DNA from 3 places in the Streptomyces thermocarboxydus genome. Region 3 is predicted to be linked to each of the others. Evidence: riboswitches for the same ligand, from Rfam matches in the RefSeq annotation. Region 3 holds a riboswitch; each other region holds the start of a gene.
The links. A riboswitch is a leader RNA that binds a small molecule or an ion and turns the genes downstream of it on or off. The one in region 3 is predicted to bind cobalamin.
Positions count from the first base shown of each region.

Region 1 (4,648 bases), 4.1 Mb from region 3:
GGAGACGTTGCCCGAAGTTCCGACGACGAGGCCGTCGGCGACGGTCCGGCGGGCCGTCGCGACCAGCTCCGCCCAGGCCTCCGTCACCCCTTCGCCGAGCCCTTCGAAGCCCTCACCGCGCGTGCCCGGGACGCCACGCCCAGCGCCCTCCGCTTCCTGTCCGCTCCCGTGCTGTTCGGCCATGTGGAGATCCTGCCAGGAGCCCTGGCCTCCTGGGCCGGACGGCGGAGCGCGCACCCCCTCTTACGGTCACCCTGATGCCCGTTCCAGTTCATCTTCCGTTCACCCTGGTTGCCTACGTTCGACCAGCCAATGACCTCGAACGATTGCCTGGGTAAATGGAAAGCTTCTCGCTGATCCTCGCGATTGTGGTGGTAACCGCACTCGCGTTCGATTTCACGAACGGTTTCCACGACACCGCGAACGCGATGGCAACGACCATTTCGACCGGTGCGCTCAAGCCCAAGGTCGCGGTGGCCATGTCCGCCGCGCTGAACCTTGTCGGCGCATTTCTTTCGGTGGAGGTCGCCAACACGATCTCCAAGGGCCTCGTCGACGAGGCCGGCATCCGTCCCGAGGTCATCTTCGCCGCGTTGGTCGGCGCGATCCTCTGGAACCTCCTCACCTGGCTGGTCGGTCTTCCGTCCAGCTCGTCGCACGCCCTCATGGGCGGTCTGATCGGCGCCACGGTCGCCTCCGCCGGCTTCGGCGCGGTCCACGGCGACGTGCTGGTCACCAAGGTCCTGCTCCCCGCGATCGCCGCCCCGCTGGTGGCGGGCATCGCCGCGATGCTGGCGACCCGGCTCACGTACCGCATGGGCCGCGGCGCCGACACCAAGGCCTCCGAGAAGGGCTACCGCGCCGGGCAGATCGCCTCGGCCGGCCTGGTCTCCCTGGCCCACGGCACCAACGACGCCCAGAAGACGATGGGCATCATCACCCTCGCCCTGGTCGCCGGCGGCGCCGTCGCCCCCGACTCCGACCCGCCGGTGTGGGTCATCCTCTCCGCGGGTCTCGCCATCGCCCTCGGCACCTACCTGGGCGGCTGGCGCATCATCCGCACCATGGGCAAGGGCCTGACCGACCTCCAGCCGCAGCAGGGCTTCGCCGCCCAGACCAGCGCCGCGACGGTCATCCTGGCCTCCTCGCACCTGGGCTTCTCCCTCTCCACGACGCACTCCGTGTCCGGTTCCGTCATGGGCGCGGGACTCGGCCGCAAGGGCGGTGTGGTCCGCTGGTCCACGGCCACCCGGATGTTCGTCGCCTGGGGCCTGACCCTGCCGGCCGCCGCGCTGGTCGCGGCGATCGCCGAGTGGGTGTGCGGCTTCGGCAGCTGGGGCACCGCCGTCGTGGCCGTCTTCCTGGTCGCCTCCAGCGCGGCCATCTGGAAGATCTCCCGGCGCGAGGTCGTCGACCACACCAACGTCAACGACCACGACACCCCGGAGACCGTCTCCGAGGAGCCCGCCGGTGTCGTCACCCAGGCGATCGCCGCCGTGACCCCGCCCCCGGCAGGCCCCTCCGAGGACCTCTCGGCCACCATCCCGGCACCGGCCCCGGCCACCGCCGACCCGCAGGCCCCGTCGGCCGCCTCGACCGTCTGACCGCGTCCGGCACGAAGGAAGTAGCAGCATGAAGATCGACTGGGCGGCCCTCGGCTCCGTGTTCGGCGTCAGCCTCGTGGTCACCGTGGCCCTGGTGGCCCTGTTCACCCTGGGCATCTCGGGTCTGTCCCGCCGCGAGCGGGCGTCCGCCGAGGGCCGGTCCGCGGCCCTCGCGGTCACCGGCGCCTACGCCTGCTTCGCCGCCTGCGCGGCGGCGGTCGGCTACGGCATCTACCTGATCATGGCCTGAACCACCGGGCCGCACGCGTGAGCGGGCGGGACGGGAGCGGCGGCTCCCGTCCCGCCCGTCGCCGTGTCTCCGCCCGTGCCGGACGTGCGCGCGTCCACGGGCCGCCGGCCGCGTTCACCCACGTGAGCCCCTCTGTGGGCCTCGGCACACTTCAGCCCCGCAGGTCAAAGGCAAGTTGACGGCCCTTCCGGGGGCATGGTGGACTGCCTCCGCCAATACGGCGGCAGAAGAGGAAGCCGGTGCGAATCCGGCGCGGTCCCGCCACTGTCACCGGGGTGCGAACCCCGGGAGCCAGGAACTCTCGCCGCCGGTCTCGTCGAACCAGGGCGCGGACACCCTGAGTGAGGACATATCGCCATGCGCGGCAGCCTGCCGAGGTCGACCAGCGACACCCCACCCCCCTTCGGGGCCGTGATCTCCGGATCCGTCACCGGCTGAACCCATGGGTGCCGATCGCGTGTTCGCGTACGGCGCCGCCGCCGGCCTCCTCGGCGACCTGCTGCTCGGCGATCCCCGCCGCGGTCATCCGGTCGCCGCCTTCGGGCGGGCCGCGGCTGCCGTGGAGCGGGGGCTGTGGCGGGACGACCGTGGCCGCGGGGCCGTGCACACCGCCGTGTGCGTCGGCGGCGCCGTCACGCTCGCCGGCCTGGCCGTCGGCGCCGTACGCCGTTCCCCCGCCGCCTCCGTCGCCCTGACCGGCGTCGCCACCTGGGCCGTCGTCGGCGGCACCTCGCTGGCCCGGGAGGCCCGTGCCGTCGGGCAGGCGCTCCAGGCCGGGGACGTCGAGGCCGCCCGCGCGCGGCTGCCGCACCTGTGCGGCCGTGACCCGCAGGCGCTGGACGCCGACGGGATCGCCCGCGCCGTGGTGGAGTCCGTCGCCGAGAACACCTCCGACGCCGTGGTGGGCGCCCTGGTGTGGGGCGCCGTCGCCGGGGTGCCGGGTCTGGTGGGGTTCCGGGCCGTCAACACCCTGGACGCGATGGTGGGTCACAGGTCGCCCCGGTACCTCCGCTACGGCTGGGCGTCCGCCCGGCTCGACGACGTCGCCGGCTGGCCGGGCGCGCGCCTGACGGCCGTCCTCGCCGCGCTCACCGGTCCCGACCCGCGTGGGGCGGTACGGGCCTGGCGCGCGGACGCGGCGAAGCACCCCAGCCCCAACGCCGGTCCCGTGGAGGCGTCCTTCGCGGGCGCGCTCGGCGTCCGGCTCGGCGGAACCCTCTCCTACGGCGGGCGGGTCGAGCACCGGCCCGTCCTCAACGGCGGCGGACGCCCCGTCGCCGTCACCGACATCGACCGGGCGGTGCGCCTGTCGCGGCGCGTCGGCTGGCTGGCGCTCGCGGCCGGGGTGGCCGCGCGGCGCGTGCTGAAGGGACGTGACCGGTGAGCGGTGGCGGACTGCTGGTCGCCGGGACCACCTCGGACGCCGGCAAGAGCGTGGTCACCGCCGGGATCTGCCGGTGGCTGGTGCGCCAGGGGGTGAAGGTCGCGCCGTTCAAGGCGCAGAACATGTCGCTGAACTCGTTCGTCACCCGCGAGGGCGCCGAGATCGGCCGCGCCCAGGCGATGCAGGCGCAGGCGTGCCGGGTGGAGCCGACGGCGCTGATGAACCCGGTGCTGCTGAAGCCGGGCGGCGACCGGTCCAGCCAGGTGGTGCTGATGGGCCGCCCGGTCGGCGAGATGAGCGCCCGCGGCTACCACGGCGGCCGCCAGGAGAAGCTCCTCGGCACGGTCCTGGACTGCCTGGAGCGACTGCGCGCCGAGTACGACGCGGTGATCTGCGAGGGCGCGGGAAGCCCCGCCGAGATCAACCTGCGCCGCACCGACATCGTGAACATGGGGACCGCGCGGGGCGCCCGGCTGCCCGTGCTGGTGGTCGGGGACATCGACCGGGGCGGCGTGTTCGCCTCCTTCTTCGGCACGGTCGCCCTGCTCTCCCCCGAGGACCAGAAGCTGGTCGCCGGGTTCCTGGTGAACAAGTTCCGCGGGGACGTCTCCCTGCTGGAGCCGGGCCTGGAGATGCTGCACGGCCTCACCGGGCGGCGCACCTACGGCGTGCTGCCGTTCCGGCACGGGCTCGGCATCGACGAGGAGGACGGGCTGCGCGTCTCCCTGCGCGGCGCCGTGCGGGAGTCCGAGGTGGCCGCGCCGGCCGGCGAGGAGGTGCTGCGGGTCGCGGTGTGCGCGGTGCCGCTGATGTCCAACTTCACCGACGTGGACGCGCTGGCCGCCGAACCGGGCGTCGTGGTGCGGTTCGTGGACCGGCCCGACGAACTCGCCGACGCCGACCTGGTGGTGGTGCCCGGCACCCGCGGCACCGTGAAGGCGCTGCGCTGGCTTCACGAGCGGGGTCTCGCGGACGCGCTGGTGCGGCGGGCCGCCGAGGGCCGGCCGATTCTGGGCATCTGCGGCGGCTTCCAGCTGCTCGGCGAGCACATCGAGGACGACGTGGAGAGCCGCGCGGGCCATGTGGACGGGCTGGGCGTGCTGCCCGTCCGGGTGCGGTTCGCCCGCGAGAAGACCCTGGCCCGCCCGGTCGGCGAGGCCCTCGGGGAGCGCGTCGAGGGCTACGAGATCCACCACGGGGTCGCCGAAGTCCTCGGCGGTGAGAGCTTCCTGGACGGCTGCCGGGTCGGCGGCGCCTGGGGCACGCACTGGCACGGGGCACTGGAGTCGGACGGGTTCCGGCGGGCGTTCCTGCGCGCGGTCGCCGAGCGCGCGGGACGCCGTTTCGTGCCGGCCCCCGGCACCTCCTTCGCCGCGCTGCGCGAGGAGCAGCTCGACCGGCTCGGCGACC
Region 1 covers NZ_CP058273.1:1,516,441-1,521,088, forward strand. The annotation lists gene AY578_RS07140 (class II aldolase/adducin family protein) at 1-183, opposite strand, end outside; gene AY578_RS07145 (inorganic phosphate transporter) at 339-1,604, shown strand; gene AY578_RS07150 (hypothetical protein) at 1,633-1,854, shown strand; cobalamin riboswitch at 2,037-2,177, shown strand; gene AY578_RS07155 (cobalamin biosynthesis protein) at 2,297-3,238, shown strand; gene AY578_RS07160 (cobyric acid synthase) at 3,235-4,648, shown strand, end outside.
Region 1: linked by a shared signal. The riboswitch ahead of AY578_RS07155 (cobalamin biosynthesis protein) and the one ahead of AY578_RS25610 (energy-coupling factor ABC transporter permease) in region 3 are both predicted to bind cobalamin.

Region 2 (4,648 bases), 1.0 Mb from region 3:
CGGGATCCTCGGCGAGGATCTCGCGCACCCGTCGCACCCTCAGTTCCTGGTCGAGCTTGAGGTTCCGCGACGGTCTGACCTGCTCCACCGCGGCGCCGAGGATTTCCAGTTGGGCGAGGGTGGTGGCGTCCACGGTGGTGGACGCGACGATGTGGCACCGCATGCCGTACCGGTGGCAGGCCAGCGCGAGGGCGTAGGCGTAGATGCCGCTGGAGCTGTCGATCAGGGTCTGGCCCGGACGGACCGTGCCCCGCTCCAGCAGATGACGGACAGCGGCCAGGGCCGAGTAGATCTTCATCGACTCGAACCGCAGCAGGACCAGGCCGTCGGTGAGCCGGACGAGGTCCGGGACTTTCAGGGCGTCGGCGATGTGGGGGTGGATCACCCGTAGCCTCCTTGGGTGAAGGTGCACTGGTGGCCGAGCGAGTGGAAGAACGAGGAGAGTTCGGACTTGACCTCGGCCCGTGGGTGTGAGGCGAAGAGATAGCCGGCCAGGCAGCCGGTGTGGGCTACGAAGACGCCGTCGGCGCCGAACCGCTCACGATGAGCCTGCAGGCTGCTGAAGGTCGCCTTGGGCAGCACCTCCTGGGACAACGCGGCGCTGGTCGTCGCGGCCCGGGCGACGGCGGCCGGGTCACCCGAGTCGAAGCCCTTCAGCAGATCGGTCAGACACCGGTGGTACTCCTCGCCGCGGCGCCGGTAGTGGTCCAGCAGCAGGGGAGTGACGGCGGCGGTGTCCACCGTGCCGGGTTCCGTGACGTAGGCGGTGTGGAAGCCGATGTCCTGGCCCAGCCGCCGCACCACCCGGTGCCGGCCGCTGAGGTACAGGGCGAACTCGTCGAGGAAGACGCTGTCGGCGCGCTCGATGTCCGTCAGGACGCCGAGGACCACGTCCGTGTCGTACGGCAGGGAGAAGACACGGAACAGACAGCGCAGCGTCGCCACGATGTCCGCCGTGGAACTGGCCATCCCCACGCCCACCGGAAGTTCGGAGTGGGTGCGCCAGTCGCCAGGGGGCAGGGCGAAACCGTAGTGGTCCAGGAAGAGCCGGGCCGCTGTCGCCGACTTCTCACCCAGTGCCGGCGGACGTGGCGGGCCGGCCGTCGTCCTCGGTGTGAAGTACACCCATGAGTGGCGGTCCACGGGGAAGGACACCACCGCGATCTCGGGATCGGTGTCCGGTCGCAACGGGCCTTGGTACAGCTCGCCCAGAGTGCCGTGGCAGACACCGGACACCGCGCCTCCGGATGAGTCCCGTTCCCGGAGGAAGCCCGCGACGGGTCCGGGCCTCGTCGGCTCCGGTCTGCCGGACGACACACCGGCCCGGGGTCGGTACGGCCGACGCGAACAGGCTGGGTCCCGCACACCGTCCTCCTCCGTACCGGGCGTTGAACACCGACAGGGAAGGAGGCGCGGCCACACGCACGACGTACGACCGCCCATACCGCCAACCCAGTCCACGAGGTCACGTGCACAGCCCGCGGGACGCGGGCGCAGTGGCAGGTCTTCGGACTCGCGGGCACGTCTGCCGAAAGGGCGGACACCTACCGGCCGTCTCTTCCCCGGCCCTGACGCGGGCCCAGTGACACCGACGGCTTTCGTTCCCACTCACCGCTGCGGGACAGTCCCGGACTCACACCGGGTTCCCTCTTGCGTCGCGCCACCGGGCGTCCGGGTGGACGGGAGGCGCGAACCGACTGCGAGGATCAGCGTAGAGGCGCTCGTGCTTCCTGCGACAGTGGAGCCTCGGCGGGTTGTCCTGAATGTGGAGGTGACGCAGAACAAGGTGTGCCTCCACGCGCGGTTCTCGTGGCGGCTCTGGCCGGATAACGCCTTCGGAGATCACTCCCTCATCAGCCAGACTTGTTGCCTCACGCCACATGCGCACCGCTGCTGCGGTGGCCCGTGCCCGGGAGGCCCCTGATGACGTCAGACGTGAGGCCGGACGAAGACGGGGCGATGACCCCGTTGCCCGGAGGGAAACGGCCTCCCGGTGACCGCGTCGCGCTGCGCGGCGATCTGCGGGCCGCCCTGCCCGACGCCACCGCGGCGGTGGTGGTCACGGCGCTCGTGTTCGCGTTCCTGTGGGCGCGCATGGATTCGGGTGCTTCGGACACCGTCGCGGTCATGCCGTTCATGGACGATCCCGGCACCTACTGGATGTACCTGCTCAGCCAGGCGTTCGGCTGGTCGGCCCTGCTGTGGGCGTGGGGCACGGTCATGCTCGGCCTGGTGCTGTCGGGGCCACGCCCCGCCCGGCTGCCGGTCTCCCGGCAGGTGCTGGAGCGCTGGCACCGCACCACCAGCCTGACGACCATGGCCCTGATGTTCGCGCACGCGCTGATGTTCGCGGCGGAACTCGTCCGCTACGAGACGAAGGTGGACTGGGCCGAGCGGTTGTGGGTGGCCTTCGCGGACACCTTCGTGCCGGGCTGGTACGACTCCGGAACCGGCCAGGTCGCCATCCCGATCGGCCAGGGCGCCCTGTACCTGGCGATTCCGCTGGGGCTGCTGTTCTACGTCCGGCACCGTATCGGAGCGAACACCTGGCGCCGGCTGCACCGGTTCGTGATCGTCGTGTACGTGCTGAGCGTGTGGCACACCCTGTTGTACGGGACCAACGTCTGGTACGGGGAATGGCCGCGCACCATGCTGTGGCTGCTGCAACTGCCGGTCGCGGCCCTGCTGTTGATCCGTCTGCTGAGACCGGCCCGGCGGGCGGAACGGCTGGGGCCGGCCGGCGGGGGCGTGGGCCGGCCGGGTTGGTGGCTACGGGCGGCGGGACGGGTCGCCGTCGGGGCCGTCGTCGTCGGGCTCCTCGTCGTGGTGGTGTCCGGCCGTGACGGAGGGCGGGACCGTCCGACCCATCCGCCCGCGACGGCCCCGCACGCTCAGGAGACGGACTGACGGCCGACTCGGAGCGGGCCGGACGGTGTACCGGGATGGGAGGATGAGCAGCGACAGGGCGACGGCGGACGAGGAAGCCGGTGTGAATCCGGCGCGGTCCCGCCACTGTGATCGGAGAGCAAGTCCCGACAGGCCACTGCCCGGTAGCGGGTGGGAAGGCCGGGACGAGCATTGACCCGAGAGCCAGGAGACTCACGCGGTCGCCTCCTCGACAGACCCCGGGGCGGATCTCCCCGGAGAGAGGGACGGCACCGCATGCCCGTAACGCCGACCGGACCAACGACTGACGACGAGAGGCCCGCGACGGTCACCGGCCCCGTGCCGTGCCGCATCGTCGTGTGCCGCGACTGCTGCTGCGGCACCCGGAAGGTGACCGGTGTCGACCACGCGGCCCAGACCGAACGCCTGCGTGCCGCGGCACCGGTACGCGTCTCCGACTGCCTCGACGTTTGCGAACACGCCAACGTCATCGTCGTCCAGCCCTCCGCGGAAGGCCGGGCCGCCGGCGCCCGGCCCGTCTGGCTCGGACTGGTCAACGACCCGGACGCGACCGAGGACATCGCCGCCTGGGCACGCGCCGGCGGACCGGGCGTCGCACCACGGCCGGACATCCTCGACCTGTACGCCATCACGCCGCCGCGACGGCGTTCGGCCTCCTGACCGTGTGGACGGAGAGCCGGAAGGAGGACAGAACCGTGCACGACGCCCGTGCCTCGGCCGCGTCCGTTGCCGCCGCCCTCCACGACGTGGCGGGCCTCGGCGGCTTCTTCGCCCTGCACATCGGCGGACGGGACGACTGCTGGCATCCGGTCGCCCGTTCCTACGCGTCGGGTTTCACCGATCTTGCCGAAGCCGTCGCACGCCGCCACCACACTGTGGAGCCGCGCGTCGGCGTCTCCATCGCCCACCTCGGTCACGCCGCCCGTCTCTGGTCACCGGCCCTGGCTTGCGTCGTCCTGCACGGAATCGTCCCCGACCTGGAAGGACTGGAGCGGGCCGACGACGGGCCGGCCCTCCGGGTGCCCCGCCCGGCCGGCTGGCACGCTGACCGGCTCGACGACGGTACCGCCCGCGCCCTGTACCAGCAGGTGACCCGTCACCTGTCGGCACTGGCCGACGGACTGCGCGTCAAGGTCGCCCCGCGTCTGCTGGACGGCAACTCGGCGTCGGCGCTCGCCGGGGCGGCCCACGCCCTGCTCGCGCTCCGTCCCGCCGTACGCGGGCCGCTCACCGACCTCACGACCGAGCTGTTGGACACCGGACGCCTGGCGGGCACCGGCGTGCTCACCGGCCCCGACCTCACGTTCCGCCGCCGAAGCTGCTGCCTCTACTACCGCGCGCCGAACGGCTCGAAGTGCGGTGACTGCGGGCTGGCCGGCGGTGTACGTCGCCCAGCCCTGCGATGAGGTGTATCCGTTTCGGGCTGTGCCGCTCACCGGGCCGGAAGCCGTGCGTCCGGCCCGGTGAGCCGGGGGTCAGGAGCGGGACAGCTCGTCACGGATGGTGCGGGCGGCGGTCACCAGGTGTTCGAGTGAGGCCCGGGTCTCGGGCCAGGCGCGGGTCTTCAAACCGCAGTCGGGGTTGACCCAGAGCCGTTCGGCGGGGATGGCCTTGAGGCCGGTGCGCAGGAGTTCCGCGGCCTCGTCGGTGCTCGGGACGCGCGGGGAGTGGATGTCCCAGACGCCGGGTCCGGCCTCGCGCGGGTAGCCGTGGGCGGCGAGTTCGTGGGCGACCTGCATAC
Region 2 covers NZ_CP058273.1:6,575,441-6,580,088, forward strand. The annotation lists gene AY578_RS30035 (cysteine synthase family protein) at 1-385, opposite strand, end outside; gene AY578_RS30040 (GHMP family kinase ATP-binding protein) at 382-1,188, opposite strand; cobalamin riboswitch at 1,486-1,710, opposite strand; gene AY578_RS30045 (ferric reductase-like transmembrane domain-containing protein) at 1,960-2,907, shown strand; cobalamin riboswitch at 2,978-3,101, shown strand; gene AY578_RS30050 (hypothetical protein) at 3,163-3,567, shown strand; gene AY578_RS30055 ((2Fe-2S)-binding protein) at 3,603-4,313, shown strand; gene metE (5-methyltetrahydropteroyltriglutamate--homocysteine S-methyltransferase) at 4,383-4,648, opposite strand, start outside.
Region 2: linked by a shared signal. The riboswitch ahead of AY578_RS30040 (GHMP family kinase ATP-binding protein) and the one ahead of AY578_RS25610 (energy-coupling factor ABC transporter permease) in region 3 are both predicted to bind cobalamin.

Region 3 (4,648 bases):
GCGGCGGGCGGTCCCGTGCGCACGCCAGGCCAACTTCCTGTCCGGCACGTCGACGTGGGTCGTCACATCTCCTCCAGCTTCACCCTCGGGTCGATCAGCCCGTAGAGCAGGTCGGCCAGCAGGTTGCCGGCGAGGACGGCGGCGGTGGCGAGCGTGGTGAGCGCGGCGAGCAGCGGGAAGTCGACCGCCGTGGCCGCCTCCACCGTGGCGGACGCGATGCCGGGCCAGCTGAAGACGGTCTCCACCAGCAGCGCCCCGGTGATGAGTTCCGGCACCCGGGAGCCGATCAGCGTGAGCACCGGCAGCAGGCCGGAGCGCAGGGCGTGGCCGAGCAGCACGGTGCGTTCGCTCAGGCCGCGCGCCCTCGCCCCGCGCACGGGGTCCTCCGCGAGCGCGTCGCCGACGCCTTGACGGACGTACAGGGTGAACCAGGGCAGTTGGGAGACGGCGAGGACGCCGGCGGGGAGGACCAGGTGCTCGACCAGGCCGCCGAAGGTGATCCGATCGCTGCCGGTGTCGGTGAGGCCGCCCGCCGGGAGGACGTCCAGCTGGAGGGCGAACAGCCACACCGCGAGCAGCGCGATCCAGAAGACCGGGGCGGCCTCCAGGACGTACGCGGCGGAGGTGACGGCGCGGTCCACGAGGGAGCCGGGGCGGCGGGCGGCGAGCACGCCGAGGACCGTGCCGAGCAGCACGGCCACGGCGAACGCGACGGCGCACAACAGCGTGGACCACAACAGGCGTTCGCCGATGACCTCGGCCACCGGCTGGCGCATCACCGCCGACCGGCCGAGGTCACCGCCGAGCGCGGAGGTCAGCCAGTCCCACCAGCGGGCGGTGAACGGCCGGTCCACGCCCAGGTTTTCCCGCAGCCGGTCCAGGGTCTCCTGGTCGGCGCCGAGCGCGGCCGTGCCCGCGTACGCCCTCACCGGGTCGAACGGGGACGCGGCGGCGACGGCGAACACGCCGAAGGTGACGACGAGGAGCACCGGCACGGCGTACAGCGCGCGGCGCACCACGAGCCGGGTCACCGCCGGCCAGGGGGCGTGACTCATGTCGCGGGCTGCCAGTCCTCGACGTTCCACCAGGGTCCGGCGGCGAAGCCGTGCTCGTGCGGTTCGGTCTGGGTGGTGAGGCCCTTCCAGCGGTCGGCGAGCACGTACAGGTGGTCGATGTGGGTGAGGAAGGTGTAGCCGGGGTCCTTCACGAGGGCGCGCTGGAGGGCGTCGTAGGCGGCCTTGCGGGTCGCGGGGTCCTGGCTGCGGCGGCCGGTCTCCAGCGCGCGGTCGACGGCCGGGTTGTCGTAGTGCGCCATGTTGTTGAAGCCGTCGCCGGCGAGGGAGGAGTGCAGCATGGTGTAGAGCCCGAAGTCGGGGTCGCCGGTGCTGCCGAAGCCCGCGAGGACGGCGTCGCGGTTCATGCGGGGCTCGATGACCTCCCAGGTGGCGCTCTCCACGCGGACGTCGATGCCGGCCTTCTTGGCGTCGGAGGCGTAGGCGAGGGCGTGGTCCTGGCGGACCTTGTCGCCGGAGGGGTAGTACAGCGTGAAGCGGGCGGGGCGGCCGTCCTTGGCGCGGATGCCGTCCTCGCGCTTCGTCCAGCCGGCGGCGTCGAGGATGCGGCCGGCCTTCGCGAGGTCGCGCGACCGCTCGGTCTCCTTGGCGAACCACGGGTCGTCGACGGGCAGCGGCCCGTAGGCGGGGCGTCCCGCGCCGTCGAGGATCTTGTCGACCATGGCCTGCCGGTCGACGGCGAGGTCGAGGGCGCGGCGGATCGCGGTGTCGCCGGTGACGGGGTTGCCGCTGGGGAGGGTGACGACGCGGACGTCGTAGGAGGTGGCCCGGTACGTCTTCCTGCCGTCGTCGCTCTTGAAGGTGGCGGCGAGGTTGGGCGGGAGGACCGCGCCGTCGAGGTCGCCGGAGCGGAGCCGGGTGGCGCGGACGTCGTCGTCGGCGACGATCGCCATGGTGAGTTTCTTCACCTTCGGGGCGCCGCCCCAGTAGTGCGGGTTGGCCTTGAAGGTCAGCTTCTCGCCCTTGCGCCAGTCGACGAGGACGTACGGTCCGGTGCCGACCGGCTTGGTGTTGAAGGGCCCGGTGTTGGGGTCCTGCTTCCCGGCGATGTGCTCGGGGACGATCGGCAGCACCGTGCGGGCGGCGAACGGCGCGTAGGGGTGGTGGAGGGTGAAGACGACCGTGTCGTCGCCCACCGCCCGGACGCTTTCGACGGCCGCGAGTTCGCTCTTGGCGGTGTTGTTGGTGTCGTCGTCGAGGACCGTGCGGTACGTGAAGACGACGTCCCGCGCGGTCAGCGGCGTGCCGTCGCTGAACCTCACGCCCTCGCGCAGGGTGTACGTGTAGGTGCGTCCGCCGTCCGTGATCCGCGGAAGCGCCCTGGCCAGGGCGGGTTTCAACGTCATGTCGGCGGTGCGGGCGAGCAGGCCGTCGAACAGCTTGGAGTTGCCGTCCTTGCCGTAGCCGAGGAGCGGGCTGAGGGTGTCGGGCTCGGTGGAGACGCCGATCACCACGGACTCGCCGGCCGCCCCCGCGTCCGTGCCGCCGGAGCCCGGCGCCGAGCAGGCGGAGACCGCCGTGGCCGTCGCCAGCACGGCGGCGGCGCCCCGTATGCGTCGTCGGGTCGTCATCGAACCTCACATCCCTGTTGCCGGTCAATCGCTCTTGCATATTAATTGCAAGAAGACCTTGCCCGGAACGCCGGCCGACCAGTCCCCCGGTTCCCGGGCGGCCGTCCCGGGGCCCGAACGCGCAGGTGTGCGCCGGGGTGCGAGCCGCCGGGCGCCCTCCGCGCGCCCCTGTCGCCGCTTGTCACCGGGCCGCGGCGGGGACTACTGTCACCACGCCTTGGTGACGGGAAATCGGTGCGATACCGGTGCGGCCCTCGCCACTGTGATCGGGAAGTCCGGCTCCGGCCCTCGCGGGCAGCCACTGGGTCCTTCGGGACCCGGGAAGGCGGAGCACGGGCGGTGGTACCCGTCAGCCAGGAGACCGGCCAAGGCGCGTCAACCATCCACGAGGTGCTGGAGAGGGTCTGCCGAGCCATGCACATTGCCGAGGGTTTCCTGCCTCCGGCGCACGCGGTCGCCTGGGGCGTCGCGTCGGCGCCGTTCGTCGTCCACGGAGCCCGGTCGCTCGTCCGTGACGTCAGAGAACATCCCGAGAGCACGCTCCTGCTGGGCGCGTCGGGAGCGTTCACGTTCGTCCTGTCCGCGCTGAAGCTCCCGTCGGTGACAGGGAGTTGCTCCCATCCCACCGGCACGGGGCTGGGCGCGATCCTGTTCCGGCCGCCGGTCATGGCGGTGCTCGGGACCATCACCCTGCTGTTCCAGGCGCTGCTGCTCGCCCACGGCGGGCTCACCACGCTCGGCGCCAACGTCTTCTCCCTGGCGATCGTCGGCCCCTGGGCCGGGTACGGCGCCTACCGGCTGCTGCGCCGGTACGGCGTGCCGCTGATGGGCGCGGTGTTCTGCGGCGCGTTCGTCGCCGACCTGTCGACGTACTGCGTGACGAGCGTCCAGCTCGCGCTGGCGTTCCCCGACCCGGGCAGCGGATTCCTGGGCGCGCTCGGCAAGTTCGGCTCCATCTTCGCCGTCACGCAGATCCCGCTCGCGGTCAGCGAGGGGCTGCTGACCGTGCTGGTGATGCGCCTGCTGGTGCAGTCCAGCAAGGGCGAGCTGACCCGGCTCGGCGTGCTGGTCACCTCGGTGGCCGACGGCAAGCGGGCCGCGGAGGCCGAGTCGCCCGAGGCGGTGGCCCGATGAGCCGCAACGCGAAGATCAACACGCTGCTCCTGCTGCTCGTCGCCGCTCTAGCCGTGATCCCGCTGGCGTTCGGGCTCGGCGACCACAAGGAGGAGCCGTTCGCCGGCGCGGACGGCGAGGCGGAGACCGCGATCACCGAGATCGACCCGGACTACGAGCCATGGTTCTCGCCGCTGTACGAACCGCCGTCCGGGGAGATCGAGTCGGCGCTGTTCGCCGTCCAGGCGGCGCTCGGCGCGGGCGTGCTGGCGTACTACTTCGGGCTGCGGCGTGGCCGGCGGCAGGGCGAGGCGCGGGCCCGGGAGCGGGAGCGGGCCGGCGTTCAGACCCCGGAAGGGGCGCGTGAGCAGGCCGCCGGCCTGCGGGCCCCGGACGGGACGCACGAGCGGGGCGGCGGGGCGGCGACGCGGGCGCCCGGGACGACGCGGAGGTGCGCTCCGGCGCCGACGGCGGACGGGGCTGACAGGCCCGTGCTGCCGATCGACGCGGCGGCGCACAGCAGCCGCTGGCGCCGCCGCCATCCCGTGGACAAGGCCGTCCTCGGCCTCGGTCTCACCGTCCTCGCGATCTCCCTGCCCCCGTGGCCGGGCGCCGCGTTGGTGCTGGTCAGCGCGCTGGTGCTGCTGCTCGGCCCGGCGGGGGTGCCGGCCGGGCGGCTGTGGCGGGCGTACCGGGTGCCGCTGGGGTTCTGCGTCACCGGGGCGCTCACCCTGCTGGTGAGGGTGGGCGGGCCCGGCGGTTTCGTGTCGCCCGCGCCCGACGGGCCGTTGCGCGCCGGGGAGTTGCTGCTGCGCACCTCGGCGGCCTCCCTTGGCGTGCTGCTGTTCGCGTTCACCACACCCATGTCGGACCTGCTGCCGCGCCTGGTGC
Region 3 covers NZ_CP058273.1:5,577,262-5,581,909, reverse strand. The annotation lists gene AY578_RS25625 (ABC transporter permease) at 1-66, opposite strand, end outside; gene AY578_RS25620 (ABC transporter permease) at 63-1,055, opposite strand; gene AY578_RS25615 (ABC transporter substrate-binding protein) at 1,052-2,644, opposite strand; cobalamin riboswitch at 2,846-3,028, shown strand; gene AY578_RS25610 (energy-coupling factor ABC transporter permease) at 3,059-3,778, shown strand; partial or broken gene AY578_RS25605 (energy-coupling factor ABC transporter substrate-binding protein) at 3,775-4,023, shown strand; gene cbiQ (cobalt ECF transporter T component CbiQ) at 4,249-4,648, shown strand, end outside.